4 regions of the Tepidibacillus infernus genome follow, and region 1 is predicted to be linked to each of the others. Evidence: riboswitches for the same ligand, from Rfam matches in the RefSeq annotation. Region 1 holds a riboswitch; each other region holds the start of a gene.

Region 1 (7,710 bases):
CGCTTACTTCAAGATTTAGACCAATTAGAGGGTTGGCCTGATAAAGTAAAAATGATGCAAAAAAACTGGATTGGTAAAAGTGAAGGAGCAGAAGTGGTTTTTACTGTTCCAGCATTAGAGGATACGAAGATTTCAGTGTTTACAACTCGCCCAGACACTTTATATGGTGTAACCTATATGGTTGTTGCACCGGAACATCCTCTTGTCCCCCAATTGATTGCAGGGAAAGAGAATGAAAAGGCAATTCTTGAGTTTATTGAAGAATTGAAAAAGGTAAATGAAATTACCCGTACCTCTACTGAAGTGGAGAAAGTGGGTTATTTTACTGGAACCTATGCCAAACACCCGTTAACAGGGGCAGATATTCCAATCTGGGTAGCTAACTATGTGTTAATGGATTATGGTACAGGGGCTGTTATGGGAGTTCCTGCTCACGATGAGCGTGACTTCTTATTTGCAAAAAAATATCAACTTCCCATTAAAATTGTGGTTCAGTCTAAAGAGGGTGAACCTTATACACTAGAACAAATGACTGGGGCATATACAGAGGATGGAGTTCTTGTAAATTCAGATCAATTTAATGGTTTAAACAATAGGGAAGCAATTCGAACAATTGGTGAATATCTTGAAAAAATAGGTAAAGGAAAATTAACTGTATCTTATCGTTTACGTGATTGGCTTATTTCTCGTCAACGTTATTGGGGAACACCTATTCCAATGGTGTATTGTGAAACATGTGGAAATGTACCCGTTCCTCTTGAGCAATTACCTGTTATTTTGCCAGAAGACGTAGTGTTTAACGGTAAAGATAATCCTTTAACCACTTCAGAAGCATTTGTTCATACAACTTGTCCGAAATGTGGGGGTTCTGCTCACCGAGAAACAGATACGATGGATACATTTATTGATTCATCATGGTATTACTTCCGTTACGCAAGCCCTCATGAAGAGATCAAACCATTTGATTCAAGACAAGTAAATAAATGGCTTCCAGTTGATGAATATATTGGTGGAATTGAACACGCTGTATTGCATCTACTCTATTCACGTTTCTTTACAAAAGTATTTTATGATGCAGGTCTTATTTCATTCCAAGAGCCTTTTAAGTCCCTTCTTACTCAAGGAATGGTACTTAAAGACGGAGCAAAAATGTCCAAATCAAAAGGGAATGTCGTTAGTCCAAATGAGATCATTGAAAAATATGGTGCTGATACAGGGCGTCTATTTATCCTATTTGCTGCACCACCTGATCGAGATCTAGATTGGAGCGATTCAGGAGTAGAGGGAAGTCATCGCTTCTTAAATCGTGTGTGGAGAATGGTACAACAGCATCTAGAAACCCTTACACAGACTTATCCATACCAAGTGGAAACTGATGCGGAAAAAGAGCTTCGCCGCATGATTCATCTTACCATCAAACGAGTAACTGAAGATATTGATGAAAGAGATAACTTTAACACAGCAATTAGCGCAATTATGGAGTTAGTAAACAAAATTTATGTTTATCCAGAGGATGGCAATAAAGGGTTGCTAAAAGAAGCGATTGAAACCACTGTCATTCTACTTGCTCCGATGACACCACATCTGGCAGAAGAATTGTGGCAAATGATGGGACAAAGGGAAAGTATTCATAAAGAAAAATGGCCAACATATCAAGAAGAGTATTTAGTGTTAGATGAAGTGGAAATTGCAGTACAAATCAATGGAAAAATCAAAGGAAAAATGGTTGTTCCGACTTCCTATTCCAAAGAGGAGTTAGAAAAGGAAGTTCTTTCTGATCCAAGATTAGAAGAATGGAAGGCTGGTAAAGAAGTCCGTAAAGTGATTGTCGTTCCAGGAAAACTGGTCAATATTGTTGTTAGCTAATAAATCATAAGAAAGACTACTGGACAAACCAGTAGTCTTTTTGTACAAAAAGCAGGAAATTTATGCTTTTTATCAAATATTAGGAATGTGTTTTCATTTTATTCGCATATGCTGTGAACATTTCCATTGTTACTTCTTTTCGAGAAGGAAGCTGATTCTTTAGTGCGTATCGATTCATTTCATTAGTCCATTGATTTAACTTAGTTAAATCTACATTTTTTCCTATTTTATATTCGGTTAGTAATTCATCTATAATCCGTTCACGCTGCTGATCCATTTGTTTATATACTTCGATGGCATGAACTTTTTCATTTACTTTTTTTGATATTTCCAAATGAACGCTATTCATTTTATCACCTCAACCTTTTGATTCTATTATTTTATATCAATAATTAAAAAAATGCAGTAGTAGAAAGGGGAAGAAGAATGGGAAGTCTCCCAAATATACGGTTTACAAAAAGAGAAAAAGTCTTACTCGGACTGTTGATTATTTTTTTACTTATCATCATTAGTCAATACATCTCTTATCATCAAAAACAGCCACCTACGTTTGCGGATGAACCTTTAGTTGAGTTATCCACCGAAAAAGGGGATACCCCACAAGGAGAAGTAAAGCAAACGGAAATGACAAATCCTAAGAAGATAGTAGTTGATGTGAAAGGAGCAGTAGCAAAACCAGGAATCTACCAATTAACAGAGGGGTCAAGGGTAAAAGAAGCGTTAGATCTTGCTGGAGGGACCTTAGCAAATGCAGATTTAAACCAAGTCAATTTAGCTCAAAAAATCGCAGATGAAATGGTCATTTTTGTCCCTGTTCAAGGAGAAACACTAAATGGTGTATCTTCTGGATTAGGTGTATCTTTTGAATCAAATGCTGAAACAATTTCCATCAACCAAGCAAGTGAAGAAGAGCTGATGCAATTAGATGGAATTGGTCCTGCTAAGGCAAAAGCTATTATAGAATACCGAACAAAACAAGGTAAATTTCAGACGATTGAAGATCTGATGAATGTGCCAGGAATCGGCCAAAAAACTTTTGAACAAATAAAAGAAAAAATTTCAGTGCATTAACAGAATAATGTGTTATAATATTTTACAATTACATAATAAACTCTTATCCAGAGTGGCGGAGGGACTGGCCCGAAGAAGCCCGGCAACCCCACAAGTTAATTGTGAAGGTGCTAATTCCAGCAGACGAAAGTCTGAAAGATAAGAGAATTAGGTTTTACACCTCTTTCTCTTTGAAAGAGGTTTTATTTTTTTCTAAGGAGGAATTAAAAATGACAGAATTAAGGAAAGAAGAGAAAGGACTAGCAACATTAGCAATTCATGGAGGGTATACTGCAAGTAAACACTTAGGGGCGACAAATGTTCCAATCTATCAAACGGCAGCCTACCAATTTGAGAATTCAGAGCATTCTGCTGCCCTGTTTAATATGGAACAAGAAGGTAATATTTATAGCCGAATTAGTAACCCAACAACAGATCTATTAGAACAACGTTTGGCAGCTTTAGAAGGAGGAGTAGGTGCCTTAGTTACTGCTTCTGGACAATCGGCAGCATTATTATCTATTCTTAATATTGCTGAAACTGGAGATGAAATCATTGCTTCCAAAAACTTGTATGGGGGTACCATCACCTTATTTACATATACATTACAAAGATTAGGAATTACGATTCATTTTGTAGATCAAAATGATTTAGATCAATGGCAAAAGCATGTGAATGAAAGAACGAAAGCTTTTTATATTGAGTCCATTAGTAATCCTTCTTTAGATGTTCCAGATATAGAGGAATTAGCTAATTTAGCACATCAAAATGGAGTTCCATTGATTGTGGATAATACATTTGCAACCCCTGTATTATTACGTCCATTTGATTTTGGGGCAGATCTTGTGATCCATTCCACAACCAAATATATTGGAGGGCATGGTAATACGATCGGGGGAGTTGTCGTAGATAGTGGAAAATTTCCATGGGACAATGGGAAATTTAGGCGATTAAGCGATCCAGATCCTGCCTACCATGGACTAAGCTATATAGAACATGTCGGAAAACAGGCATATATTACAAAATTGAAGGCACAATTAAATCGGGATATTGGTGCAACCATGGCACCATTTAATGCATTTCTGTTAATTCAAGGGTTAGAAACGCTTTCTCTTCGCATGGAAAGACATAGTACAAATGCGTTAGCTGTAGCAAACTTTTTATCTCAGCATCCGCAAGTTGAATGGGTGAATTATCCTGGTTTAGAGAATCATTCAACCTATACCTTAGCCAAGAAATATTTAGATCATGGGCAAGGAGGTATCCTGACCTTTGGTGTAAAAGGTGGATATGAAGCAGCAAAACGCTTCATCGATAAGGTTCAATTATTTACCCATGCTGCAAATGTAGGTGATGTTAGATCCTTAGTTATCCATCCAAGTAGTTCAACTCATCACCAGTTAACAAACGAACAAAAGATAGCTGCAGGTGTATCAGATGATTTAGTTCGAGTATCTGTTGGAATCGAAGATATTAATGACTTATTAGCTGATCTTGAACAGGCTCTAGCAGAATAATTATTGACTTATTCCTAAGAAATACAATATTGTATAGGTAAATGATAAAAAGGGGAGCTTTCCATGAGTCTTTTAACAACAAATGAACAAATCAAAGAACTGATTCAAGAAACAAAACGTATCGCAATTGTAGGATTATCCAATAAACCTGATCGTGATAGCTATAGAGTGGCTGAGTATTTATTAAATCATGGTTTTGAGATTATTCCAGTCAATCCAACCATCGATGAAGTATTAGGAGTAAAAGCTGTTGCCTCCTTAAAAGAAATTAAAGGGACAGTCGATATGGTTGATGTATTCCGTCGTGCTGATCAAGTCATGCCTGTTGTAGAAGAGGCGATTGAAATCGGAGCAAAATCAATTTGGTTCCAATTAGGTGTGGTTAATGAAAAAGCGGCCAAGGAAGCTTCTGATAAAGGTTTAAAAGTGGTTATGGATCGCTGTATAAAGATTGAACATGGAAGATTATTCTTTTAAAGGAATGAAGTTTAGGATGGGAAAAGAAAAAGAGCAAAAAGATCAGCATTACCGTAAAAGCTGGGATGAATATTTTATGGATTTGGCCTTTACCGTCGCTGAAAGAGCAACTTGTCCGAGAAGACATGTTGGAGCAATCCTTGTTAAAAACAAGAAATTGCTGGGTACAGGCTACAACGGAAGCCCCTCAGGGGTCGCTGATTGCTACGAACAGGGGTGTCTAATCGAACACTATCATGAAAATGGTGTAGAAAAAGAAAGATGTATTCGAACCATTCATGCAGAAGTAAATTTAGTTTTGTTTACCAATCGCGAGGATCGAGAAGATGCTACTGTTTTTGTAACGGATTCCCCTTGCTATAACTGTGCGAAGATGTTAGCAAATAGCGGTATCAAAGAAGTTGTATATGAGCGAGTCTATGAAAAAGACCATCCTAAAGTTTCTGCCCTTTTTAATGAAGCAAAGATTCAATATCGACAATATTTAAGAAATAGTGTGCCAGCCCTTCCTCAGTAATGATGGAGGGTTTTTTTCATGATAAAAAAGGAAGGGAAACAAGGAAATAGAGAGAATTATCTATAGGAATCATGTAATGTGAGGTAGATGTTTCCTGATGCAAAGGTATCCTTTATTCTTATTATCATTATTTTGGCTTACTGGTCTTTATCTTGGCTATTATCAGATTGACCTATCCCTATTTATTTGGGTTATTGGCTTAGGTTTAGGTTTCTTATTAGTAGCCTTATCAATTGGCTCTTACTATAGAAAGTCAAAATATTGGCTAGTATGGTTAATATTTGCTGTTATAATTTTTGCATTTTTTCGAATGACTCTGTATCAAGATCAACACCAGACACAACTCTCAAATGAATTTGTACAAGAGGATCAAGAGATTGGAATCCGAGGCTATATTGCTGCAACACCAATGATTGATGGTGATTTAGTTAAATTGATGGTAAGTCCCATCTCCTATCAATGGGATCAAAAAGAAGTTCCAATCAATTCTAAAGAAAAAGTCCTTGTTTACATCTATCTTAGAACAAAATCTGAACTGCAGAAGGTTCATGAGTGGGAAAATGGCATGGGCATCATGTTGTATGGAAAGTTGGAAAAGCCACAAACTGCCAAAAACCCGGGACAGTTTGATTATCGCAACTATTTAGAAAAACGTGGGGTCTATTGGAAGGTGGAAGTAGACCAGCCATCTACGATAAAGGTGTCAGATCGATTTAGCTTGTTGGCAAGCCTAAACCGTGTGAAAGATAAATTAACGTTACAAATCGATCAGTTGTATACAGAACCTAATGCTGGTTTTTTAAAGGCCTTACTATTAGGAGAAGATCAGCAAATCTCTGAGGAACTTAAAGAGGATTTTTCTATTCTTGGGCTTAGCCATCTTTTGGCGATTTCAGGCTTACATTTATCCATGATTACCTTTGTTATTTTCTGGCTTTTAACAAAGATTGGCTTGACACGTGAACATATCGCTATAACTGCAGGATTTGTCTTAATTGGATATATGTTTTTAACAGGAGCAAGTGCTTCTGTTGTTCGAGCCACTTTAATGGCTTTATTGATGTTTTATGGTCTTATTTATAAACGTGCTTTATTTTCCCTACAATCGTTAGCAACTGCTTTTATACTAATGACATTTTATCAACCGATGTGGATTTATGATATAGGATTTCAATTATCGTTTGTTGTCACCCTTACCTTAATCTGGGGATATTCTAGAGTGGAGAAACGGATTCCGATTAAGCAAAGGTGGTTAAGGTCTACCTTGACTGTGCTAATCATCACACAATTCGCTTCATTTCCATTGGCCTTCTATTATTTTCACCAGTATTCGCTGCTATCATGGTTAGGCAATTTTCTTTTTGTGCCGATCTTTAGCATGGTGATACCGGTTAGCTTTGCTTTGCTCTTTTTTAGTTTTTTTTCTTTCAATCTTATTGAACCGCTAGCAAGTATTCTAAACTGGACATTAAGTCAGTTATTTGAGGTTATTCACCTATTTTCTAAACTCTCTGTATTTCATTTTTATGGCTATTTTCCCTTTATAAAAGTTGTTTTACTCTATACCCTGTTTTTTTGGATACTGATCAGAAACGAAGTGAAGAATGCTTTTATTTCCTATGATCTGAAAAAGAAAATCTTTCTACTTGAGAAAATAAGTATATTATTATTGGTTGTTGCGCTTATCATTCCAGTTTTTTTGCCAAAGCAAGGTATGGTCACTTTTATTGATGTTGGTCAAGGGGACAGTATTCTGATTCAGACTCCAGGGAATGATCAAGTGCTTATTGATGCTGGGGGAACACTAACCTTTCAAAAAGAAGATTGGCAAAAAAGAAAGAATCAATTTGACACAGGTGAAGACATCATCTTACCATATTTACATTTTATGGGAATTGATGTTTTGGATATGGCGGTTTTAACCCATGAAGATCAAGATCATATTGGTGGGTATCTTTCCTTAGTTGACCAACTAGAGATTCGAACATTCGTCGTAGGCAAAGAGTTTCCTAGGACTGAACTGGGCAAGGAACTTCAAAAGAAGTTAATAGAAAAGAAAATAAAAATCATTCACGTTAATCAGATCCAACATGTTAAACTAGACAATGAGTCAGTCTTTACTTTTATTCCAATCGATATCTCTGGTTCTTTAAAAGAAAATGATCACATGTTAGTGGCCTTTTTAAAACTTTACGATACATCAATAGCACTACCCGGGGATTTAGAAGAAATAGGCGAGTACAAGATATTAGATACTTATCATGTGAAGCCTATTGATATTTT
Region 2 (7,710 bases), 1.3 Mb from region 1:
CGCAAGACTTACTAAAAGAAAAAGTAATTTTTTAAATAAATAGTTGTTATCTGTCACATTTTTCCCCACATAGAGTACACCTACAAATTGACCTTTTACATAGATGGGACGACCAGTCATTAATAATTGAAGGGAGCGCTTCTTGATTAGCTTATCATTCTCTTTGTTTTGAACACGATTAAACTCAAAAAATGATAACGTTTCATAACGAATCTCATTTTCTAGTGGCCTCCAACCCTTCAACATACTTAATAAATCAGATCGTAGAGGACGAACAACTTCATCGCCAAAAATGAGACGACCCTTTGAATCAACAACATAGTAAAAAAATTGATCTTCACCAATCACAATAACATTTTGATTCATAATATTCGTCTGATTCGTTAAACCATATTGTCCCAAATAGCGGATCAAAACACTTAGTTCTTGATCTGCTAAGGTTTGAATATCATCGTGCTCTTGATCAGAAATAATCATGTAAAATACGGAATAAACAACAATAATAAATAGAGTAAGAAAGAAAATAATCATTCCACTATATAAAATCGTGAGACGAATTTGGGTTTTTTTAAAGAGATCCTTTTGCCAACGTTCTCGTAGCTTTGAAAAAAATTTAACCTTCAATTTTATACCCCACCCCACGTATACTTATAATCAATTCCTGTTGATTGAATAACTCTAATTTCTTTCTAATTAATTTAACGGTTGCATCAATGGTCTTATCTGAGACATTTGTATAATATCCCCATACTCGATCTAGGATTACTTCTCGAGTGAGTACTCTACCCTTATTTTTTACCAGCAAGTCTAATAGTTGGAATTCTCGTGGGGTAAGTTGAACCTCTATTTCTTCTCTTTTCACCGTATAGTTGGTCCGATTTAATTCTAGTCCTTGAATTTCCACTTTTTCTTCCATGATTGGTGCATAATTACGTCTAGAAAGGGCTCGAATCCGGGCAAGTAATTCTTCAAATTCAAATGGCTTCACTAGATAATCATCAGCACCAGCATCTAATCCTTGTACTCGGTCATGAACTGCATCTTTTGCGGTAAGCATAAGAATAGCACCTGTATATTTCACTTCTCTTAGACTTTTGCAAACATCGAGTCCACTTTGTATCGGCATCATCCAATCTAAAATAACCACATCGTAGTGTGATTGTAAGGCCTGATCATATGCATTTTTTCCATTTGTTACCCAATCTACATGGTAGTTCCCTTTTTTCTTAAGCATATGTACGATTAATTCACCAAGTCGATCATCGTCCTCAGCTAGTAAAATATTCATCTTTCCATACTCCTTTTTTGTAAATCCTTAATCCTTCTTTAACAACATTCACCTTATCATACCCAAAAGAAAAAATAATGAAAAAAATTATCTTTTTCACTATAATTTCATTCTACTTGTCTATATTAATAACGCAAAATTAAATTTTCAAATCAAAGGAGATGTTTGATCATGAAAAAATTAATTCCCATTACCTTAGGTATTGCGCTTTTAGCAACAGCTGGTTCAGTCTTTGCAAAAACCACAGGTACCGAAGAGGTTCTATCCGCAAAATCGTCTTCAGTAGTTCAATCTTATTATGACCATGGTTGGCATGGAAAAAGTACACCATTTCAAAACGACGAATTACTATCCCTTTTAAAAATCAATGCAGAAACCTTAGCACAAGAATTAAAAGCTGGCAAATCATTAGCTAACATTGCTTCGGAGAAAGGCGTTTCTGAACAAAAAGTGATTGACCTTTTAGTTAAGCAACACGAAGAAAGAATTGATCAAGCCGTTAAATCAGGTAAGATGACAAAGGAACAAGCAGATCAAATCAAATCCACATTACAAGATCGGGTCAAAGCTAGCGTTGAACAAACAGGTGGCTTCAAAAGAGGGTTTTATAAAGGAAAAGCGTTTCATAAAGGAAACTTAGATGATGTAGCAACTACACTGGGTATGTCTCAAGAGGAGCTATTGAGTGAATTAAAAGCAGGTAAATCTATTGCAGAAATCGCTAAAGAAAAAGGCATCGACAAGCAAAAAGTCATTGACTCTCTTCTTGAAAAAGAAAAAGAGCGCATTACCAATTGGATTGATCAACCCTGGAAGATAACGAAAGATAATAAACAAAATTAAGGAAAAAATTGATTTTCGGTAAAAGAAAAGGCTGTTCCTTAAAAAGTCGTTTTAACTGACCTTTTGGAACAGCCCTTTTCATTTTACACTTAAATTATCTTCTTCCTCGAAAGTTTTCGTTTCATTTTTGGTCTTGTTTCATCAATTGCATTTCTTGACTAATGGTATATAATCTTTCTGCCATGGTAGGATGAGAATATAAAAAGATTTTAACGAGTTCTGGCGGATTCGGTTCGGTTAGACTATTCACAGTCAGTTTTTGAAAAGAGGAAATCGCTGCTTCAGCATTTTGAGTCATTTGAATACCATATTGATCTGCTGCACGTTCAGATTGTCTAGAAATCGTATTTTCAATTGGGGAAATGGCAAAGGTAATGACTGAAAAAAGTAACAAAAATAACGGAAGTGAACGAAGATCTCCTACTTTTTGCACTCCCCATGCATAGCCAAAACGATCTACCAACCAGTTGATCAACAGATAAAGTAAATAAAGGAGTATAAATGAAGATAATATAGAACCAAGCAGCATCCAATAAATATGCTTATAAACATAATGCCCCATTTCATGAGCCATCACAAATAATATTTCGTCTTTTTTTAATTTCTGCAACGTGGTATCCCAGAGCACAATCCGTGCATTAGACCCTATTCCTGTTACATAGGCATTCATTGCCGTTGTTTTTTTAGACATATTGACTTGAAAGACTTGGTTAGCTGGAATGTCAGCTTTTTTGGCAATTGCAATAATATCTTCTTTTAATTTTTGATCTTGAAGGGTTTGAAAATCATTAAAGATGGGATCGATGATCACGGGTTGAACAAAAAACATCAAAATGGTGATCGGTATAGAGATAAGCCAAAACCAGAACCACCATTTTTTTGGTGATTTTCTAATCAAAGTGTACAGTAACCAAACCATTGGTACCGTTAAAACGAGGTCAACAAAAAAACTCTTTCCCTTATCCCATATCCATTGCTCAAATGGTTGAATACTAATTCCATACTCTCGAGATATTTTATAGGAGTAATATTGGATGGGAAATTGTAATAATGCAATCAAGAGACTAAGCAGGAACACATAAATACTCGTTTGTACCAATAAGGACCGTTTACTTAACTTATTCGCTATCATGTAAAAACTTGTGGAAAACCCTAATCCCAGAATAATAAGATAGATCGCCCATTCCCATGGTACCCCAATAAAAAATAAAAAGTCCTTTATCCTTGAAAAGATGGTTGCTGTATGGAGCTGCTCAACACTCATGAAACTGGTTGGATCGGCTGGACCACCCACATAAGCCTGTGGTAAATCTTGTTGACTTTGAAATAAATAAAGATACATCAAAACGCCATATATAAGCAAGAAAATTGTAAATCCTATGTAAAACTTTTTCAAACAGCTCGCCTCCTTACATGATCTAATTTATATATATGCAAAGTTGTACAAAAAAACTCCCTTGACAATAAGGGAGTTTTTCAAACAGTTCGCTTTTGCGTGTATTCTTAGAATGCAGGTACAACAGCACCATTATATTTTTCTTCAATAAATTTCTTCACTTCTGGTGAAGTTAAAGCTTCTGCTAATTTTTTAAGATTCTCGTTATCTTTGTCTTCTGTACGAACAGCCAAAACGTTCGCATAAGGTGAATCAGCATCTTCAATAAATAGAGCATCTTTTGTTGGGTTTAATTGTGCTTCTAAAGCATAATTTGTATTGATAACAGAAATGGTTACATCATCTAATGATCTAGGCAACATTGGTGCTTCTAACTCTTTAATTTCAAGATTTTTTGGGTTTTCTACCACATCTTGAACGGTTCCGTTAATGCCAACGCCTTCTTTTAATTTAATTAACCCTGCTTTTTCTAATAAAGCCAAAGCACGTCCACCATTAGTTGGATCGTTTGGAATTGAGACGGTTGCTTTATCCTCTAATTTGGATAAATCATCAACTTTTTTAGAATAGATGCCCATTGGCTCAATATGAACCTTAGCAATATAGGTTAAATCAAGACCACGATCTTTAGAAAAAGACTCAAGATAAGGAACGTGTTGGAAGTAGTTTGCATCAATTTGTTTTTCTGCTAGATCTGTATTTGGTAAAACATAATCTTGATATTCAACAATATCTAATTTAATTCCTTGCTTTTCTAATAAAGGTTTAACGACTTCCAAGATCTCTGCATGTGGTACAGCTGTAGCACCCACTTTTAAAGTCACTTCTTGTTGTTGTCCACCATTTTCACTTGCACCTTGCTGTTCATTAGTTGAACCTGAACCACAAGCGGCTAAAGTTAAACTTAATACTGCAATTAAAAATAAAGCTAAAAACTTTTTCATTTTAAAAAGCCCCCTTATATAATTTTATTTTTTATCTAAAACTTTGGAGAGATAATCTCCAAAACTTTGAACGATTTGAACAAGAATTAAAATAACGGCTGTGGTAACCAGCATAACTGGCATGTTATATCGTTGGTACCCATAGCGGATTGCCATATCACCTAGGCCACCACCACCTACAACACCTGCCATAGCTGAGTAACCAATTAAAGTAACCAAAGTTACTGTAATTCCAGATACAATGGAAGGTAAACTTTCAGGCAAATAGACTTTTCTTATGATTTGCCAGTTACTAGCCCCCATGGATATCGCTGCTTCAACCACTCCCCGGTTCACTTCTCGCAAAGAAGTTTCAACCAAGCGAGCGAAGAAAGGAGCAGCACCGATAATTAAAGGTACAGATGCAGCAGTAGGACCAATACTGATTCCTACAATAAATCTTGTAAAGGGAATCAATAAGACAATCAAAATAATAAAAGGTATCGATCGAAAGATATTAACGATTGCAGCAATCACTTTATTGATTGTCCCATCTTGTAATATTTGGCCTTTGTCGGTTAAAACAAGTAAAATGCCTAACGGCGTTCCTAAGATAACGGTAAATAGTCCAGATAATCCAACCATATACAAGGTTTCCAAAGTGGCTTGCCATAGCTGTAGCCATTCTCTATCCGTTAACACTTTGAACCACCTCCACTTCTACCTGGCAAGACTCTAAGAATTTAATTGATTCTTTTAGTTTTGCTTCAGAAGTTTGAACTTGAATATAAAGTGAGCCATAAGAAGCACCTTGAACATATTGGATATTTCCCTCTAAAATATTGACTTCAATTCCCAAGGTTTGCACCCATTTACTAATAATCGGTTGACTAGCTGTTTCACCAACAAATGTACATTTTAAAATAAAACTATCTTTGTCTAATGGCAAATGCTCAATCGTCTCTTTTGTCCTTTGATGTTCGGTAACTTGTTTTACAAATTCTTTCGTTATTTCTTGTTTCGGATGAGTAAAAACCTCTAGAACAGGACCTTCTTCAACAATTTCCCCACCATCGATCACAGCAACTCGCTGACAAATCTTTTGAATGACATGCATTTCGTGAGTAATTAAAATGATAGTAATTCCCATTCTTTTATTGATCTCTTGTAGCAATTCTAATATAGAATCGGTCGTCTTCGGGTCTAGTGCTGATGTGGCTTCATCACTTAAAAGTACTTTTGGGTTATTCGCCAAAGCTCTTGCAATACCTACCCGTTGCTTTTGTCCACCACTCAACTCAGAAGGATATGCATTGGCTCGCTCGGTCAACCCAACCAAATCGATCAATTCTTTTACCCTCTGATCGATCTCCTTTTTAGGAACCCCTGCGATTTCGAGTGGGAAGGCAATATTTTCTGCAACTGTTCTTGACCAGAGTAAGTTAAAGTGCTGAAAAATCATCCCGATTCCTTGGCGGGCTTTGCGTAGTTCTTCTGGTCGTAATTGATCCATCCTTTGCTCATCGATCCAAACTTCACCTTCTGTTGGACGCTCCAACATATTGATTAAACGGATTAAAGTACTTTTCCCTGCTCCGCTATAACCGATAATGCCATATATTGCCCCTGATTGAATATCCAAGTTAATCTCTTTTAATGCAACCACTTCTTGAGTTTTGGACTTAAATATTTTTTTTACTTTATGAAGTTTTATCATCTATTCACCAACTTCTACTTTCTTCTCAATAAGAAAAGCCCCTTCTGAAAGCATCAGAAAGGACCAGATTATTCGTACAAGTTCCTTCCCTCATCTTTCAGAACAAATTTGTTCTGCAGGAATTGGCACCTTACCATGTACAAAATACATGTTGGTTGCCGGGTTTCATTGGGCCAGTCCCTCCACCTCTCTGGATAAGGAGATATCCATTTATTCACTTTAAACCATTTACGCATTTCAATGCATTAAACACTATACGAATATTAACATCTGCTACAAGCCTATGTCAATTGTTTTTTATTGTTAATTTTCTCCAAACTATAACTAAATTGCATTTGTCTTTTTTGAACGCCTAGAAATAAAATCAATTTTTTTCGCTAATAAATATAGGCTTTTTGTGGAGTTGGATTTGATGGTAATTTTGCTGGTACTTATCATTTGGCGATAACAATGGATGGTTAGTTTTGTAGGTTCATATTTTACAGAATGAATCGCTTTAGCTGGTAAATCAATATAAGCATATTTAGGTTCTAAAAAGCCAATAAATATGCTTTTGCTGTATACGATGATATCCATTTCTGCCAAAAACCGCTGGTAGTCTGTCATCATTTCTTTAATCTTCCCCTGATACAAGATAAAATCAAAGCCATCCGTTTGTAGGGGAATGACATTAGACTGTTTCTTTTCTACGGTTTTTGGTTTTTCAATATAAAAGTAATACCCTAAAACAAGGAGGAGGAGCACAAAAAAAGAGGTGATAAACGAAGTTGCTAAACTCATTGTTTTCTCTCCTTTCATGGGTTTTATCTAGTTATTTCTACCTTGCCCGTTATAATCATCCCTTATTCTGTTCTAACATTGCCATTATTTGTTGAAAAGTAATAGCTAATTTTTGAAAAATAGCGTATATTTAAAGAAAATAAACAGGTAAATACGAATAATATAACAAAAGGAATAGGATAAAAGATCAACTGAGGATAAAGGGAGCGAATGAAAATGAAATTTGTTTGCCCTTTGTGTAATAAAAAAATTAACGATTTTGCTGGTCGCTGTGAAAAATTGATTGAATGGTTTTCAAACCTTGATGGAAAAGGATTATGGAGAATTCGTTATCTCAATCACTATGAATATCAATTCTTAACAGATGAGGATTTTGTGTCTTTACAATCTAAAGAAATGGTGATTCTAGATGAAGCGAATCATTGGCAGGAATTTGACCCCAAGACGCTTTCAGGAGTTAACTCTGTTGGTCAACGCACCTCTATTTTTAGTTAAATTGTCATAAGGAAGAAAAAAGCCACCATTTTAGGCGGCTTAATTTTTATAATTTGCATTTTTAAAAACAATTTTAATGTAATTATCTAATACTTCCTTTGTACTTAATTTTTATAATATCCCCATTCTTTAATGGAATATTCTCTTTTACACCTACAGGAAGAATCTTTTCACCAAACTTTATGAATATTAAATTTATAGGAAGATTCATTTCTAGTGTAAAATTTGTGTCATACGTAATCAACGTTAATTTTTGATCATTTATATT
Region 3 (7,710 bases), 250 kb from region 1:
TACCAACAGCAAGCTCACTGGCAGCTTTACTCATCTGTTTTAATGGTTGACTAATTCGCTTAGAAAGCCAATAGGTTAACAAAGTAGCAATTGCCATTGCAATCAGCCCTGCAAGAATAATAAACTTTCGAACTTGCAACATCGTTTCACGTATATCATAAATCGTTGAATGAAGAGATACGGCACCTGTTACTTGACCATTATTCTTAATTGGTACAGCAACAGATAAAACGGTATCTTTATAAAAATTAAGATAACCTATATCTTTTCTAGCCACTGTTTTATCATCAAGGACTTGATTCCACTCCTCTTTTGTAAAAGGATCTTCCTTCTGGGCATGTTCATATAAACGAAGTTTTTCAAATTTCTCTCCATTCCGATCAAACAAGACTAATTGTGCATTTAAATGATGTTCATAATTTTCTAATGCCTTATTCATTCCGTATATATCTAGCTTTCCTTCAAAATAGGATTCAACGACTCTACTAACCTCTTCCCCATGAGTTTTCAATCGCCGTTCTTTTTCTATAAAATAATAGTTTTCAAATAAATAAGATAATAACCCTCCCAAAACAACGAGTGCAATAAAGATAACGGTTAAGTAACTAAACATTAAACGCCTAGCCAGTTTTTTAAACATACTGTTTTTTCACCTCAAATTTATACCCTACACCCCAAAAAGTTTTAATTTGCCATAATTCTTTATCATCATGTACTTTTTTACGTAAGCGATCAACATGTACATCAATCGTTCGTGTACTTCCGGAAAAATCAAATCCCCAAACTTCTTCAAGCAGTTGTTGCCTTGTAAATACTTGATTAGGATGACTAGCTAAAAAGTAAAGTAATTCTAATTCTTTCGGTTTTAATTTTAAATGCTCACCATTTAAGCGAACATGGTATTCGTTGATATCTATCATTAGGTTTGGGTACACAATTTGTTTGACTTCTACCCCTTTTGGAGCATAACGGCGAAGGACAGCCCTTATTCTAGCAATCAATTCTCGGAAATCGAATGGCTTTACGATATAATCATCAGCCCCTAATTCTAAACCAAGAACCTTATCAAACTGTTCCCCTCTAGCAGTCAGCATTACAATTGGGATATTGCTCACCCGACGAATTTCCTTACATACATTCCAACCATCCAATTGAGGTAACATGATATCAAGTAATACAAGATGAGGGGCGAACTCTTTAAATTTCTCTAGAGCAGCTTGTCCATTATCAGCAATCGCTACTTCAAAATTTTCTTGAACAAGGTATGATTTGATCAATTGGCATAAGTTATAATCATCATCGACAATCAGTATTTTTTCTTTATTTGTTTTGCTCACAAGCTTCTCCCCCTACTTGTTAACTCTGTCCATTCGTTTATTTTGTAAAAATCATTACTTTTATTATACAAGCTTATGGAGTTATTTGGGGGCTTTTTCAATAAGAAACGCCCCTTGTTTAAATACAGGAGCGTTTTTTAAAAAAAGTCTTCTTTACTTTACATGATTTTGAAGATCAAATAATGGTCTAAGTTTAACCCCAATGATTGAACCGATAAAGGCTGCTACAAACCATAACCAGCCATGTAAGCTAAAAGAAACAATTCCACTAAAGAAAGCACCGATGTTGCACCCAAAGGCAATTCGAGCACCATATCCCATTAACATTCCACCGATTGCAGTTCCTATGATTGAACGAGTCGAAAATTTCCATTGAACGGGTTTGGTAAAACGTATAGCAAGTGCAGCAGCGAGTAATGCGCCCAATATGATTCCTATATCAAGTACAGAGGTAACATCAGCAAAAATACTCCCATTCAATTCATTAACCCTTGCTGGTGTTTGCCAATATCCCCAACTTTCCACTGGTACGCCGAGTGCCCTCACTATTTTTGAACCCCATAAAGCAAAAGCAGAGGTAATTCCCCATGGTTTTCCAGAGAGAACGAAAATAGCAAATTGAACCAATGCTAAAATAATAACTCCAGTGACTAATGACCAAGGACCTTGGTAGATGACTTTCCAATCCTTGTTTGGCCGTTGATTACTTTTCAACAACTTACCATGTCGTTTACGTTCCAAATACATGGAAATGGCAACAACGATGACCGCTAGAATCATTTGTATAACAATCCCTTGCCAAATTCCGAAATTATTCAGAAAAGAAACTGGGCCAATATTTGGTGTATCCATCCACCATTGAAAATCTTTTGCTCCAAGTACAGAACCAATGATAAAGAAAATTAATGTGTTCAGAGCACGAAGATCACCACCACCTAAGTGGTATAGTGTTCCTGATGCACATCCATCTCCTAATTGCATGCCAATCCCAAAAATGAATGCTCCGAATAAAAGAGAGATCCCAACAGAACTTATATACCCATTAACCGTTTGGCCAAAAAAGGAACCTTGAATTAATAAGGGTAAGAAAAGAAAGCTCCCCAGCATCATTAAAAGCATTTGCACGCGAATCCCTTCACCACGGCGATTTAAAATAAAGTGTCTCCATGCAGAGGTAAAACCAAAATGAGCATGATATAAAGCAATTCCTGCAATGATTCCTACAAAATATAGTGAAGCCTGGCGTAAAGAAACGGCTTGATATAAGTAAACAACACCGATGAAAGCCACAAATATCGTAGCAATTATAATAGAACGATTATATCCTACCCGTGAAGGGGCAGGATTAGCAACGGTTACGTTTGTTTGCATTCAAATCACCTCTTAGTTAGTAGTTAGATCAAGTTCATTCATGATTCTTTCTCTTATCTTGATAAATTCAGTTCCATTTCGATTACGAGGTCTTGGAAGATCAACAATAATCATATCTTTGATATAACCAGGCCTTGGACTCATCACAAAAATTTTATCGGCCAAGTAAATCGCTTCATCAATATCATGGGTAATCAGAATCATCGTTTTCTGAGAACCCAACCATAAATTCATCAGTTCATTTTGCATTTTTAATTTAGTTATGGCATCTAAGGCACCGTAAGGTTCATCAAGCAATAACACATCTGGATCCATAACCAATGCACGGGCTATGGAAGCACGTTGACGCATTCCTCCAGATAACTGTCCTGGATAGTAATCTTTAAAATCTGTTAATCCAACTTTGATAAGAATCGCTTGAATACGTGCTTCCCTTTCTTCTTTAGCAACATTTGCTAGCTCTAAACCAAACTCTACATTTTCACCAACTGTACGCCAAGGAAATAGAGCGTGCTCTTGGAAAATTAAAGTCCGCTCTGGATCAGGCTGATCAATGATCTGTTCATTAGCCATTACCTTCCCTGTGGTTGGTTTTTCTAAACCAGCAATCATTCTTAATGCTGTGCTCTTTCCACAACCTGAAGGACCGACGATGGCAACAAATTCACCACTTTCAACAGAAAAGTTCACATTAGATAATACCTTTAAATCGCCAAAAGATTTACTAACATTCTCCAACTTGATTGTTTGCATTATACTGAACCCCCTCCTCCTGTCAGATCACGCCACCGAAGAAATTTCCTTTTTAACTGCTCAAGAACAAGATGATCTAGAATGAGGGCGATCCCACCAATCACTACAATATTAAGAAGAACTCCTTCCATATCGGCAATTTCCCCTGCATAACTAATCGACCAACCAAGACCAACTGCTGCTCCTCCAACCATTTCACTAGCCACAAGCGATCTCCAAGCATTGCCAAAAGCAACTTGAGCACCTGTTAAAAAAGATGGAAAGGTTTCAGGCAGAAAAACTTTTGTTACTAATTGTTTTTTATTCGCACCTAATACCTTTGCTAGTTCGAGATGAGTGCGATTTATATTTTCTGTCGCATTAATCATCGCTAAAGCCATAGGAAAGAAACTGGCAATCGTGATCACGATGATAATAGGAAGATCGCCAAACCCAAATAAAATAACTAAAAATGGAATCCACGTTATTGGAGGGATTGATTGCAATATTGAAATTACATTTTTTAGATAGATTTTAAATCCCTTCGATAAACCAGACAATAAGCCAAATAAAGAACCTAGAAGACAAGCTAAAGGATACCCAATGATTAATCGAATTAGACTACTTTGAATGCTGTCTAAAAATGCTGGATCTTTTACTTCACTAAGAAATCGCTGAAAGACATTAACTACATCTGGTAATAAAAAGTTTGGTAAAAACCATGCGGTAATTTGCCATATAGCGAGTAGTGTAACAATCGCATAAACATATGGAAGTGTCGATTTTATACTTAGACGCTTGACCTTTTTATTCGGTTTTAATATGGTTTGATTAGCAATAGACTTGATGATTTGTGATTCTTTTTTCACTTGAAGTCACCATCTTAAGATTGTTTTTTGTTTTGCCAAGATAAATCAAGAATATCCTCTACATTTAGAGGTTTTGATAGCATTTGTTGATCTACCATCATTTGTACAATATCTTTCATTTGTTGAATATTCTCTTGAGTAATTTCCCAATTAAAGGTTTGAGCTTCAATTGCTTCAGCGATTAAGTCTACTGAATTGATTCTCCCATTTGTTGTATCGATGGTTTCTGTTTCAATAAAACGTTTTGCCAATATTTTTGCTGCTTCTTTTGGTTGATTTTCTAACATCTCAATCGCTTCTTTTTGAGCATCTAACATCTTATTTATCGCAATCTGTTTTTCTTGAAGAATTTTTCCTGAGGTTATTGCCACCATACATGGGAAAGGCCATTCTTCTCCAACATCATAAAGTGGCGTTACAGGAATGGTTTTACGAGCAATTCGATCATATGGTTCAAAGAGAAAAGCAGCATCTACTTTCCCAGCTGTTAAGGATTGGATCGCCACACTTGGTGAAACATAAACCATATTCACATCATTACGTGTAAGATTACCCTCTTTCAGTACAACACCATTTAGCACGATGTCTGCTGTGCTCCCTTGTTTCTGTGTAGCTAGTTGCTTTCCTTTCAAATCTGGTATCGTCTTAATATTACGATCACTTCGCACTAATAGACTGTGATAACCCATTTGCGCACCGCTGATTACTTTTAAATCAGCACCTTTATCAGCCCATGTAACAGCATTTGTAAATCCAAGCACCCCTGCGTCTAATTGTCCTCCAACAATCGCTTTAATCATTTCAGGCCCACTATTAAAGATTTGAACTTCCACTTCTAACCCATTCTTTTCATAAAAACCTGCATCATAAGCAAGCATCACTTGAGCATCATCCATCACGTTTAAATAACCAATACGTAGCTTTTCTTTTGTTTGTGGATTTGTATTTGCTTGCTGCTCCTTGTTTGCTCCACAGGCGGTTAAAAATAAAGAAATGATCATTACAAACATCCCTACCCACCGTAATCGGCGTGCCCCTAAAATTTTTACCAATTCCATTTCCCCCTTTAACGTATAAACTTGACTAATTTAGTCAGGATTGTCCTTGCATATTGCAAGAAAAAACACCTCATAAGAAGAGGTGTTAAGATAACTCTTCTTATCTTTCAGAACAAATTGTTCTGCTGGAATTAGCACCGTATCATACAAATCGGTTGCCGGGTTTCATTGGGCCAGTCCCTCCACCACTCTGGATAAGAACGTGATAATATGTAATTGATCATACTGTGATTCATAGAAAATCGTCAATCCATTAATGTGCTACAATCAAAAAGTTTTTTCATGATTATTCTAATTATGCAACAACATCATAGCCTTGGTCTTCGATCGCTTCTTTCATTTGTTCAAAAGTTACTTTTCCCTCATCGAAAGAAACCGTTACATTTTTGTTCTCAAGACTAACAACCGCATTGGAGACCCCTGCTAATTTTTTTAGTGCCCCTTCTACCGCCATTTTGCAATGATTACATGTCATACCTTCTACTTTAATTACTTTTTCCATTTAAAATCCCTCCATTATAGATGAATGATTATATGAAACCCTTGTTAGGGTAACAAACAATAGTCAATAACCTTGTTTTTTTAAAATTTAATATTTTTTAATCGTAAGGAGTTAAGAACGACTGAGACAGAACTCATTGCCATCGCAGCTCCTGCAATCCAAGGTGCTAATAGACCTGCCATTGCTACTGGAATACTAATTGAATTGTAGAATAAAGAAGCAAATAGATTCTGCTTAATATTTTTTAAGGTCTGTTTACTAATATAGATTGCATCTGCAACCCCTTTTAAGCTCCCACCAATTAAGGTAACATCGGCTGCTTCAATCGCTATATCTGTTCCAGTTCCAATTGCCATCCCTACATCTGCAGTAGCTAATGCTGGAGCATCATTGATGCCATCGCCAACCATGGCAACTGTATATCCTTGAGTTTTTAAGGATTCAACTTCTTTTGCCTTATCTTCAGGCATTACTTCTGCACGAACTTCATCAACACCCACTTCTTGAGCTATACTTTTTGCGGTACGTTGATTATCCCCGGTAATCATCACGACTTTGATACCCATTTCTTTTAATTTGGCAATGGCTTCTTTTGAGTCAGCTTTTACCGTATCAGCCACTGCAAGGATTCCTAATAATTTATCAGGAGTAGCAACTAAAACAACTGTTTTCCCTTGTGCTTCTAATTGAGCCATTTTTTCTTCAATAGCTGCTGGATCAAGTCCAATTTCTCTTACTAATTTACGTGTTCCCACATAAACCATCGTATCGTTCACTTTTGCTTTTAAACCTTTGCCAGGAAGAATCTCAAAATCTTTGACTTGAAGCAAGTCGATTCCTTTTTCTTCTACGCCTTTAGCAATTGCCTTACCAATCGGATGTTCAGACGTTTTTTCAATGGAACCAGCATATTGTAATAATTCCTGTTCACTTGCATCAATCGGAATATAATCTGTTAATTCAGGCTCCCCTTTGGTAATGGTGCCTGTTTTATCTAATACAATCGCATTGATTTTTTTAGTGTTTTCTAAGTGTTCTCCACCTTTGAAAAGAATCCCATGTTCAGCTGCTTTACCGGTCCCAACCATAATAGAAGTTGGTGTTGCTAAACCTAATGCACATGGACAAGCAATAACGAGAACGGCTATCGCATTCACTAAGGCATGTTCAAAATTGTTAGGATCTAGCCAGAAGTAATAACCTAAGAAGGTTAAAATAGCGATGGCCACAACAATCGGCACGAATATCCCCGAAATCACATCAGCCATCCGTTGAATGGGTGCTTTCGTACTATTGGCTTGTTCTACCGCTTTAATAATTTGTGCTAAGGCTGTATCTTTCCCAACCTTTGTCGCTTTAAACTTAAAAGAACCATGCTTATTGATTGTAGCCCCAATGACAATATCGCCAACTTTCTTATCGACTGGAATACTTTCCCCTGTAATCATGGATTCATCAACAGACGAATAGCCCTCGATAATTTCACCATCAACAGGGATTTTTTCCCCAGGGCGAACAATGATGATATCTCCTTTTACCACTTCTTTAATTGGAACTTCAATCGGTTCTCCGTTTCTTTCAACCATCGCAGTCTTTGCTTGTAAGCTCATCAATTTTTTAATCGCATCAGATGTTCGACCTTTCGCTAAGGCTTCTAAATATTTACCAAATAAAACGAGCGTAATCAGGACTGCACTCGTTTCAAAATAAAGTTGATGAGTGCCTATAATTATTCCATAAATACTATAAAAGTAAGCAGCAGATGTTCCTAATGCAACAAGGACATCCATATTAGCACTACCATTTTTCAAAGCAGAATAAGCACCATGATAGAATTGATA
Region 4 (7,710 bases), 1.2 Mb from region 1:
ACAATAGCATAATCTAGGCCGGCACGTGTTGTATGGTAAAGAAAAACAGCATTTAATACTTCACGACCAGCAGGGGGTAACCCAAAGGAAACGTTACTAATGCCAAGAATGGTTTGACATTCAGGAAAAGCTTCCTTGATTTGTTGAATTCCCTTAATCGTTTCTTTTGCAGATCCAATATATGCTTCATCACCTGTTCCTATTGGAAAGACTAATGGGTCAAAAATAATGTCTTGAGGATTTACTCCATATTGATGAACAAGCAAATCATAAGAACGTTTAGCTATTTCTAATTTTCTTTCACTCGTAACAGCCATTCCCTTTTCATCAATCGTTCCAACAACAACGGATGCACCATATTGTAAAATGAGTGGGACGATCTCCTGAAAACGTCTTTCGCCATCTTCTAAATTGATTGAATTGATGATGGCTTTTCCTTGAGAATATTTTAGAGCAAGCTCAATTACCTTTGAATCGGTTGAATCAATCATAAACGGTACTTTGACTTTATTGACTACATATTGTAGGAACTGCTCCATGTCGAAATACTCATCACGGTCAGGATTGGCCAAACAGATGTCGATCACTTGTGCGCCGCCTTTTACCTGAGCACGGGCAATCTCAGAGGCTTCTTCATACTTACCGTCTGCAATCAGGTCCCGAAATTTCTTAGAACCGATCACATTCGTTCGTTCTCCTACAAAGAGGGGACGATTTTCTTTTTCTAAAAAAACTGGCTCAATTCCTGACACGGCAGGGAGATGTTCCTTTTGAAATCGTCTAGGTTTAAATTCTTTTAATGTTTCTGAAAGAGCTTTGATATGATCTGGTGTAGTGCCACAGCATCCACCTGCAACGTTTAACCAACCTTGTTTTGCAAATTGCGACATCTTCTCAGCTAAGGCTTTGGGAGACTCGTGGTAATGACCATCTTCATCTGGTAATCCGGCATTAGGATAACAACTAACTGCACTTGTAGCTAATTGCGAGAGGGAACGGAGATGATCACGCATGAATTCAGGCCCTGTTGCACAGTTTAGTCCTACGGAAATGGGCTTCAAATGTTCTAAGGAGATGTAGAAAGCTTCAATATTTTGACCTGCAAGAGTGGTACCCATCGGTTCAATCGTGCCTGAAATCATAACAGGTAATTCTACTTTACATTCTGCAAAAGCTTTTTGAATTCCTATTCCAGCCGCTTTCACATTAAGTGTATCTTGTGCAGTTTCTAACAAAAGTAAATCTACACCACCGATGATTAATCCTTTTGCTTGTTGATAATATGAATCCGATAATTGATCAAATGTAATCCCACCTGTAACAGAAAGGGTTTTGGTTGTTGGCCCCATGGAGCCAGCGACAAAGCGTGGCCATTCGGGGGTAGAAACTTGATCAACAGCTTCTTTTGCAATCTTTGCTGCAGTAAGATTGATTTCTTCAGTTCGGGCTTCAAGTCCATATTCTGCTAATACAACTGGGGTAGCTCCAAAAGTATTCGTTTCAATGATGTCTGCTCCTGCTTCTAAATAGGTAAGATGGATATGTTTAATTAGATCTGGACGGATTAGATTTAAGATTTCATTGCAACCTTCGTATTGATCTCCACCAAAGTCTTTGGCAGTTAATTGAGCATTTTGTAGCATTGTACCCATTGCACCATCAAGAATGAGGATTTTTTGCTCCATTTGTTGTTTTAAACGATCTATTTTGTTCATTGTTTCTCCCTCCTCATAATATGGAGATGTATACATATAATATACATTCCCTAGGAATCTTATAATGAAAAAACCCTCACCAAAATAGGAGAGGGCTACGTGTATTCACGATTCTCCTATCTTCCAGAAAAATTCTGCTGGAATTAGCACCATGGTCATTCGACCGGTTGCTGTGGTTTCGTAGGGCCAGATCCCTCCACCACTCTGGATAGAAGTGAAGTATGCTTTTGTTATTTCTTCTAGTTTGTACGAGAATCAGCAAATTGTCAACTATTTTCTTTTTCTTTCCCAAACACGTAAATAAGGGGTAGGGTCAAATGCCCACTCATGACGGCCATTATATTTATACATACCAAAATGTAAATGAGGGGGGAATTTTCCTTGCGTACCTGGAGAGCCATAACCAGAACTTCCAACATATCCGATGACATCACCTGGTTTGACAATATCTCCTTCTTTTAATCCTTTTTTAAACCCTGTTAAATGAGCGTAGTAATAATAAATATTGTTTGTATCTCTTATTCCAACACGCCACCCCCCATATTTATTCCAGCCTAGGACTTCAACATACCCATAAGAAACACTTCGTACTGCTGCACCATAAGAAGCGAAGATGTCAGTCCCTTCGTGTATTCTTCGCCCTCCCCAGCCTCTTGTATCTCCCCATGTACTTCGATAGGAGTAACTGTTCCATTTGGGAATTGGGAAAACCCGTTCTGCTAATTGAAGGGTATTAAAGGTTTTGTAGATGAGAGCGATTTCATCAATGATTTTGGCTGGTAACTCGCTTTGATAATAATCCATTAAAGCATTCTTGAGGCTATCTTTTGTCGTCCCATACCGACTTAGATAATTTAAAAAAGCAACAAGAACATCAGCATCATTATTTCGATCAGCTAAACCATCCCCATCCCCATCTACACCAAAACCATTAAAAAACTGAATTCGCATTGGATTTTGATCTTCGGGATTTGGATTGAGAAAACCGGCCCATTTTTCTTTTGAAAAATAGATGCTGATTAGACCTTTTTTTATAGGAAGATCCTGCCTGACAGGTTGAATATTTCTTTCATACTGATCAATGGCTGCAATATAGTACCATGGGATTTGATAAATATTATCCATGGTTTTATATAGCTCCATTCTCGTTTGAAACAGATCGTCTTGTTCTCCTTTAGCTAAACTCTGTATAGGAATCGTTGAAACTAAGCTGATAATTATTAAAGTGCATATTAATCGTTTGTTTAACAGTCTCATTTCCATCTCTCCAAAATCATCTTTAGTTCAATTCATTTAAATAGTTTTTAAAAAAGTTTCCTTTTCTATGTATAAAGGAAAATGGTAAAATTGACCTGAAATTTATCTCGAAAAATATAGTAAGGGAGATCATGAAGAATATGAAAAATAATCTAAATGAACATATTGATAAACAAATGGTAAAGATAGAGGTTTCCCTTGATGACATGAATCCAGAATTTTATGGATATATCATGGAACAATTATTTAGTATGGGTGTAAATGATGTATATATTGTACAAGTGATCATGAAGAAAAATCGTCCTGGACAAGTTCTTCATATATTATGTAGAGAGGAAATTCGAGAAAAGGTGATGGATTTTCTTTTTCTTGAAACCACCACTCTAGGCATCAGGTATACTCCCTATACAGTTCATCGTTTAGAAAGAACATTTATAGAGGTGGAAACAGAGTGGGGGAAATGTACAGTGAAGATCGGGAAACGAGAAGGCAAAATTGTTCAAATAGCCCCTGAGTATGAAGATTGTGTACGGTTAGCAAAAGAACATCAGGTTCCAATTAAATGGGTCTATGATCTGGTAAAGGAAAAAGGATATCAGTGGGCAAAAGAACAATAAGAGCTAATCGATGAATGATCATTTCTACAGGCATTTTATGATAAAGTTATTTACAAAAGGATCAAATAAAAAGGGAGATATTTTATGAATGACAGACAATATAAATTGTTAGTATTTCTCTTAAATAATGATCAATACGTAACTATTCAAGAATTAGCTGATTTACATCAGTGTTCAGAAAAAACTATAAGAAACGACTTTAAGATAATCGATCAATGGTTGCAGCAGAAATCAAATGGCATTTTAATAAGGAAACCAAATATTGGTGTATATCTACAAGTCGATCCTTTTGAAAAGAAAAAATTGCTGAATGAAATTTCAAAAGAAAAAATTCTAACCGAAGATGAAAGAAAAAAGGAAATTCTAAAATGGTTACTACGACAAGAAAAAGAGATAACAATTGAAGATTTAGTGAAACAATTTTATGTTAGTAAATCAGTAATACGAAAAGATCTAGAAAATATTGAAAAATGGCTAAATCGTTTTGGACTTCAACTTATACGAAAGACCAAGGTTGGTATTAAGGTTGAAGGAGAAGAAAAGCTACGGCGTTTTGCATTATCAAAAATATACGATGATTGGTTTGAACCCTATGAAATTTCCTTAGTTAAAAAACATCTCCTTGAGTTTGAACAATTATTTACCTTTTCTTTCTCGGATGAGGCGATAAAAAATTTAATTATTCATATACTAATTTCGATAAAACGAATTAAATTAGGGCATTACATAAAAATGGATGCTGAAAATTTAAAACAAATACAAAATCAAAAAGAATATCATGTAGCTTTACAACTGGCAGAGCGATTAAAAAAAGCCTTTGTTATTAATTTTCCTCCTGCTGAAATAGCATTTATTGCATCTCATTTATCAGGTGCTAAAATTCGTTATGACTATTTATTACTACAGGAGGGAGCTTTATCACAGCTTGATAAAGTAATTATTCAGTTTGCAAAAGAATTGATTGAAGAAGTTTCAAAGATTACAGGAGAAAACTTTTTTAACGACCAAGAGTTGTTTATTGGTTTAGCCATACATTTGCAGTCAGCTTTAAACCGTTTGAAATATCATTTATCCCTCACAAACCCATTGGCAAGTAAAATAAAAAAAATGTATCGCTACATGTTTGAAGTAGTTATATCAGTTATCCCTTTTATTCAAGAAAAAACTAATTTTTTTATTCCAGAAGATGAGATTTCCTATATAGTTTTACATTTTCAAGCTTCAGTAGAGAAAAGAAATAATAGAGTTGGATCGAATAAAAAAGCTATCATTGTTTGCCATATGGGAATAGGGATGTCTCAACTCTTAAAAACAAAATTAGAGCGGAAATTTCAATCGTTACAAATCCTTGATGTAGTACCTGCTTCTGGCTTGAATAAAGCTCTTGAAAAGAACAAACCTGATTTCATCATTAGTACAATACCAATTGAAAATAAAGAAATTCGTACAATTACAGTTACACCATTATTTTCTGAACAAGAACAAAAAAAGTTAGAAAATTTTATATTAGAATTAGAATATGTATCCAAGCAAGCGAAATATCCAACGTTAAAAAGTTTTATACACCAAGAACTAGTTTTTTTAGATGTAGATTTCAATCAATATTATGAACTGATTGAATTTCTAGCCAATGCTTTAGCTGAAAAAGGGTATGTCTCTATAGAATATAAGGAGAGTGTTATTAAAAGAGAACAGGTAGGATCTACAGCAGTTGGTGGTGAAATTGCTATTCCCCATGGAGATCCAAAGCTTGTGATTCATTCCACTATAGCTGTTGCAAGATTGAAAAGGACAATAGATTTGAATGGTGAAAAAATTAATTTTGTTTTTCTGATGGCTACAAAACTAGCAAAATCAGATCAAATTCAAATTTTATTTCATGAAATTGTTACTCTTGTTGAAAATGAGAAAGATTTGGAACGCTTAAAAGATGTGAATACCGTAAATGAATTCTTGAATAACCTTTAGATTTATTTTTACCACATATTGTGGAAAAAATTGATCCTAAACCTATTATTTTTTAATGCATAATAACAATATAGTTAAACGCTTTCAAATAATAATAGGAGGAATACAATATGAAGTTATTAGCGATTACTTCTTGTCCAAACGGAATAGCCCATACTTATATGGCAGCTGAAAAATTGTCAAGAACAGCTGAGAAGTTGGGTATTCAAATTAAAGTAGAGACCCAAGGATCAATAGGTGTAGAAAATGAATTAACAGAAGCAGAGATTAAAGAGGCTGACGGAATTATTATTGCCGCTGATAAAACGGTTGATAAAAATCGTTTTGTAGGAAAAAAGTTAATTGAAGTAGCTGTAGCGGAAGCGATTAAAAACCCAGAAGGGTTAATTCAACCATTTATAGATGGTAAAGTTGAAGTATATGGAAAAAAATTAAAATCAGTGGAAGAAGTAAAAAAGGAAAGAAAAGCAAAACAAAATCCAATTTACCGCCATTTAATGAATGGTGTATCTTATATGATTCCATTCGTTGTAATAGGTGGGCTTTTAATTGCTTTATCACTAGCTATAGGCGGAGAACCAACAGCAAAAGGATTGCAGATTCCTGAAGGTTCAATTTGGCAATCAATCCTTAATGTAGGCGTTGCGGGTTTTACTTTTATGGTTCCAATTTTAGCTGGTTTTATTGCAATGAGTATAGCTGATCGTCCTGGTATTGCACCTGGTATGATCGGTGGATATATTGCGGCAAATGGTAGTTTTTACGGAAGTAGTGCAGGAGCTGGATTTATTGGTGGTATCATTGCTGGTTTCCTTGCTGGTTATATCGCAAAGTGGATTAAATCTTGGAAGGTACCAAAAATGGTACAACCGATTATGCCAATTCTAGTAATTCCACTTCTAACAACTTTACTTGTTGCATTTATCTTTATTGGTATTCTTGGTCAACCTATCGCAGGAATTATGGAAGGTTTAACTAATTGGCTAAATGGTATGCAAGGTGCAAGTTCAATTGTTTTAGCTTTAATATTAGGTGCTATGATTGCATTTGACATGGGTGGACCAGTAAACAAAGTTGCTTTCCTTTTTGGTTCTGCGATGATTGCTGAAGGAAATCCTTATATTATGGGGCCAATAGCAGTTGCTATTGCTGTGCCACCGCTTGGAATGGGGTTAGCTACATTGCTAAATAAAAAGAAATATGAAAAAGAAGAATTAGAAGCTGGTAAAGCTGCATTGGCCATGGGACTTGTTGGGATTACAGAAGGAGCCATCCCTTTTGCAGCAAAAGATCCACTTCGTGTCATCCCAAGTATTATGACAGGCTCTATGGTAGGTGCTGTTATTGCGATGTTAAGCCATGTTGGAGATAATGTTCCTCATGGTGGACCGATTGTTGCTATCCTTGGTGCTGTTGAAAATTCGTTGATGTTTTTTGTAGCTATTATTATTGGTGCAATTGTTACTGCTTTTATGGTCAATAGTCTTAAAAAGAACATACAGGAGTGAATAAATTGAATTTAACTGAACTTTTGACGGAGGACATGATCATACTTGATTTAAAAGGAGAATCTAAAGTAGAAGTCATTCACGAATTGATTTCTTTACTTGAACATAAAGGATTTTTAACTAATAAAGAGGTATTCACAAATGCAGTTTTTCATCGAGAAGAAGAAGGAACTACAGGAATTGGTTTCAATATAGCAATTCCACATGGAAAATCTAATGCTATTAAAAAACCAGCTGTAGTTTTTGGAAAAAAAGAAAATGGCATTGATTGGAATAGTTTTGATGGAACTGATGCAAAATTAATTTTTCTTATTGGGGTTCCTGAGAAAAATGCTGGAGATGAACATTTAAAAATTTTACAATTGCTATCAAGAAAATTAATTGATGATGATTTTCGTAGTGCTCTATTAGACGCACCAACAAAAGAAGATATCATTGAGCTTTTAGCACAAATTTAAGGGGAGAAATCTCCCCTTTTTTAATAACCGTAGAAAATCTTTTTAAAAGGGGTAGTTTTATGGACACTTATATTTTGGAGCCTATTTTTCTTAAACCAGTATTTAAAGAAAGAATTTGGGGTGGAAATAAATTAAAAACGATGTTTCACTATAACATCCCAAGTAACAAGACAGGGGAATGCTGGGC

Evidence for each region. Region 1 has a riboswitch for S-adenosylmethionine ahead of TEPIDINF_RS02230 (O-acetylhomoserine aminocarboxypropyltransferase/cysteine synthase family protein). Riboswitches for the same ligand answer to the same signal wherever they lie in the genome.
Region 2: linked by a shared signal. The riboswitch ahead of TEPIDINF_RS08660 (methionine ABC transporter ATP-binding protein) and the one ahead of TEPIDINF_RS02230 (O-acetylhomoserine aminocarboxypropyltransferase/cysteine synthase family protein) in region 1 are both predicted to bind S-adenosylmethionine.
Region 3: linked by a shared signal. The riboswitch ahead of TEPIDINF_RS01045 (ABC transporter substrate-binding protein) and the one ahead of TEPIDINF_RS02230 (O-acetylhomoserine aminocarboxypropyltransferase/cysteine synthase family protein) in region 1 are both predicted to bind S-adenosylmethionine.
Region 4: linked by a shared signal. The riboswitch ahead of metH (methionine synthase) and the one ahead of TEPIDINF_RS02230 (O-acetylhomoserine aminocarboxypropyltransferase/cysteine synthase family protein) in region 1 are both predicted to bind S-adenosylmethionine.

The regions. Positions count from the first base shown of each region.
Region 1 covers NZ_JBLWFI010000001.1:444,807-452,516, forward strand. The annotation lists gene leuS (leucine--tRNA ligase) at 1-1,866, shown strand, start outside; gene TEPIDINF_RS02220 (DUF2533 family protein) at 1,946-2,215, opposite strand; gene TEPIDINF_RS02225 (helix-hairpin-helix domain-containing protein) at 2,293-2,937, shown strand; SAM riboswitch class I at 2,978-3,082, shown strand; gene TEPIDINF_RS02230 (O-acetylhomoserine aminocarboxypropyltransferase/cysteine synthase family protein) at 3,147-4,433, shown strand; gene TEPIDINF_RS02235 (CoA-binding protein) at 4,497-4,910, shown strand; gene TEPIDINF_RS02240 (deoxycytidylate deaminase) at 4,927-5,427, shown strand; gene TEPIDINF_RS02245 (DNA internalization-related competence protein ComEC/Rec2) at 5,525-7,710, shown strand, end outside.
Region 2 covers NZ_JBLWFI010000001.1:1,718,279-1,725,988, forward strand. The annotation lists gene TEPIDINF_RS08630 (sensor histidine kinase) at 1-624, opposite strand, end outside; gene TEPIDINF_RS08635 (response regulator transcription factor) at 614-1,288, opposite strand; gene TEPIDINF_RS08640 (hypothetical protein) at 1,460-2,131, shown strand; gene TEPIDINF_RS08645 (M48 family metallopeptidase) at 2,253-3,527, opposite strand; gene TEPIDINF_RS08650 (MetQ/NlpA family ABC transporter substrate-binding protein) at 3,635-4,471, opposite strand; gene TEPIDINF_RS08655 (methionine ABC transporter permease) at 4,496-5,152, opposite strand; gene TEPIDINF_RS08660 (methionine ABC transporter ATP-binding protein) at 5,139-6,167, opposite strand; SAM riboswitch class I at 6,255-6,368, opposite strand; gene TEPIDINF_RS08665 (hypothetical protein) at 6,492-6,947, opposite strand; gene TEPIDINF_RS08670 (hypothetical protein) at 7,164-7,442, shown strand; gene TEPIDINF_RS08675 (hypothetical protein) at 7,525-7,710, opposite strand, start outside.
Region 3 covers NZ_JBLWFI010000001.1:196,367-204,076, reverse strand. The annotation lists gene TEPIDINF_RS01070 (ATP-binding protein) at 1-640, opposite strand, end outside; gene TEPIDINF_RS01065 (response regulator) at 633-1,337, opposite strand; gene TEPIDINF_RS01060 (YeeE/YedE family protein) at 1,491-2,708, opposite strand; gene TEPIDINF_RS01055 (ABC transporter ATP-binding protein) at 2,721-3,461, opposite strand; gene TEPIDINF_RS01050 (ABC transporter permease) at 3,461-4,309, opposite strand; gene TEPIDINF_RS01045 (ABC transporter substrate-binding protein) at 4,324-5,367, opposite strand; SAM riboswitch class I at 5,465-5,568, opposite strand; gene copZ (copper chaperone CopZ) at 5,663-5,869, opposite strand; gene TEPIDINF_RS01035 (heavy metal translocating P-type ATPase) at 5,950-7,710, opposite strand, start outside.
Region 4 covers NZ_JBLWFI010000001.1:1,668,381-1,676,090, reverse strand. The annotation lists gene metH (methionine synthase) at 1-1,715, opposite strand, end outside; SAM riboswitch class I at 1,829-1,930, opposite strand; gene TEPIDINF_RS08425 (M23 family metallopeptidase) at 1,986-2,972, opposite strand; gene larC2 (nickel pincer cofactor biosynthesis protein LarC2) at 3,044-3,589, shown strand; gene TEPIDINF_RS08415 (BglG family transcription antiterminator) at 3,674-5,557, shown strand; partial or broken gene TEPIDINF_RS08410 (fructose-specific PTS transporter subunit EIIC) at 5,668-7,523, shown strand; gene manA (mannose-6-phosphate isomerase, class I) at 7,583-7,710, shown strand, end outside.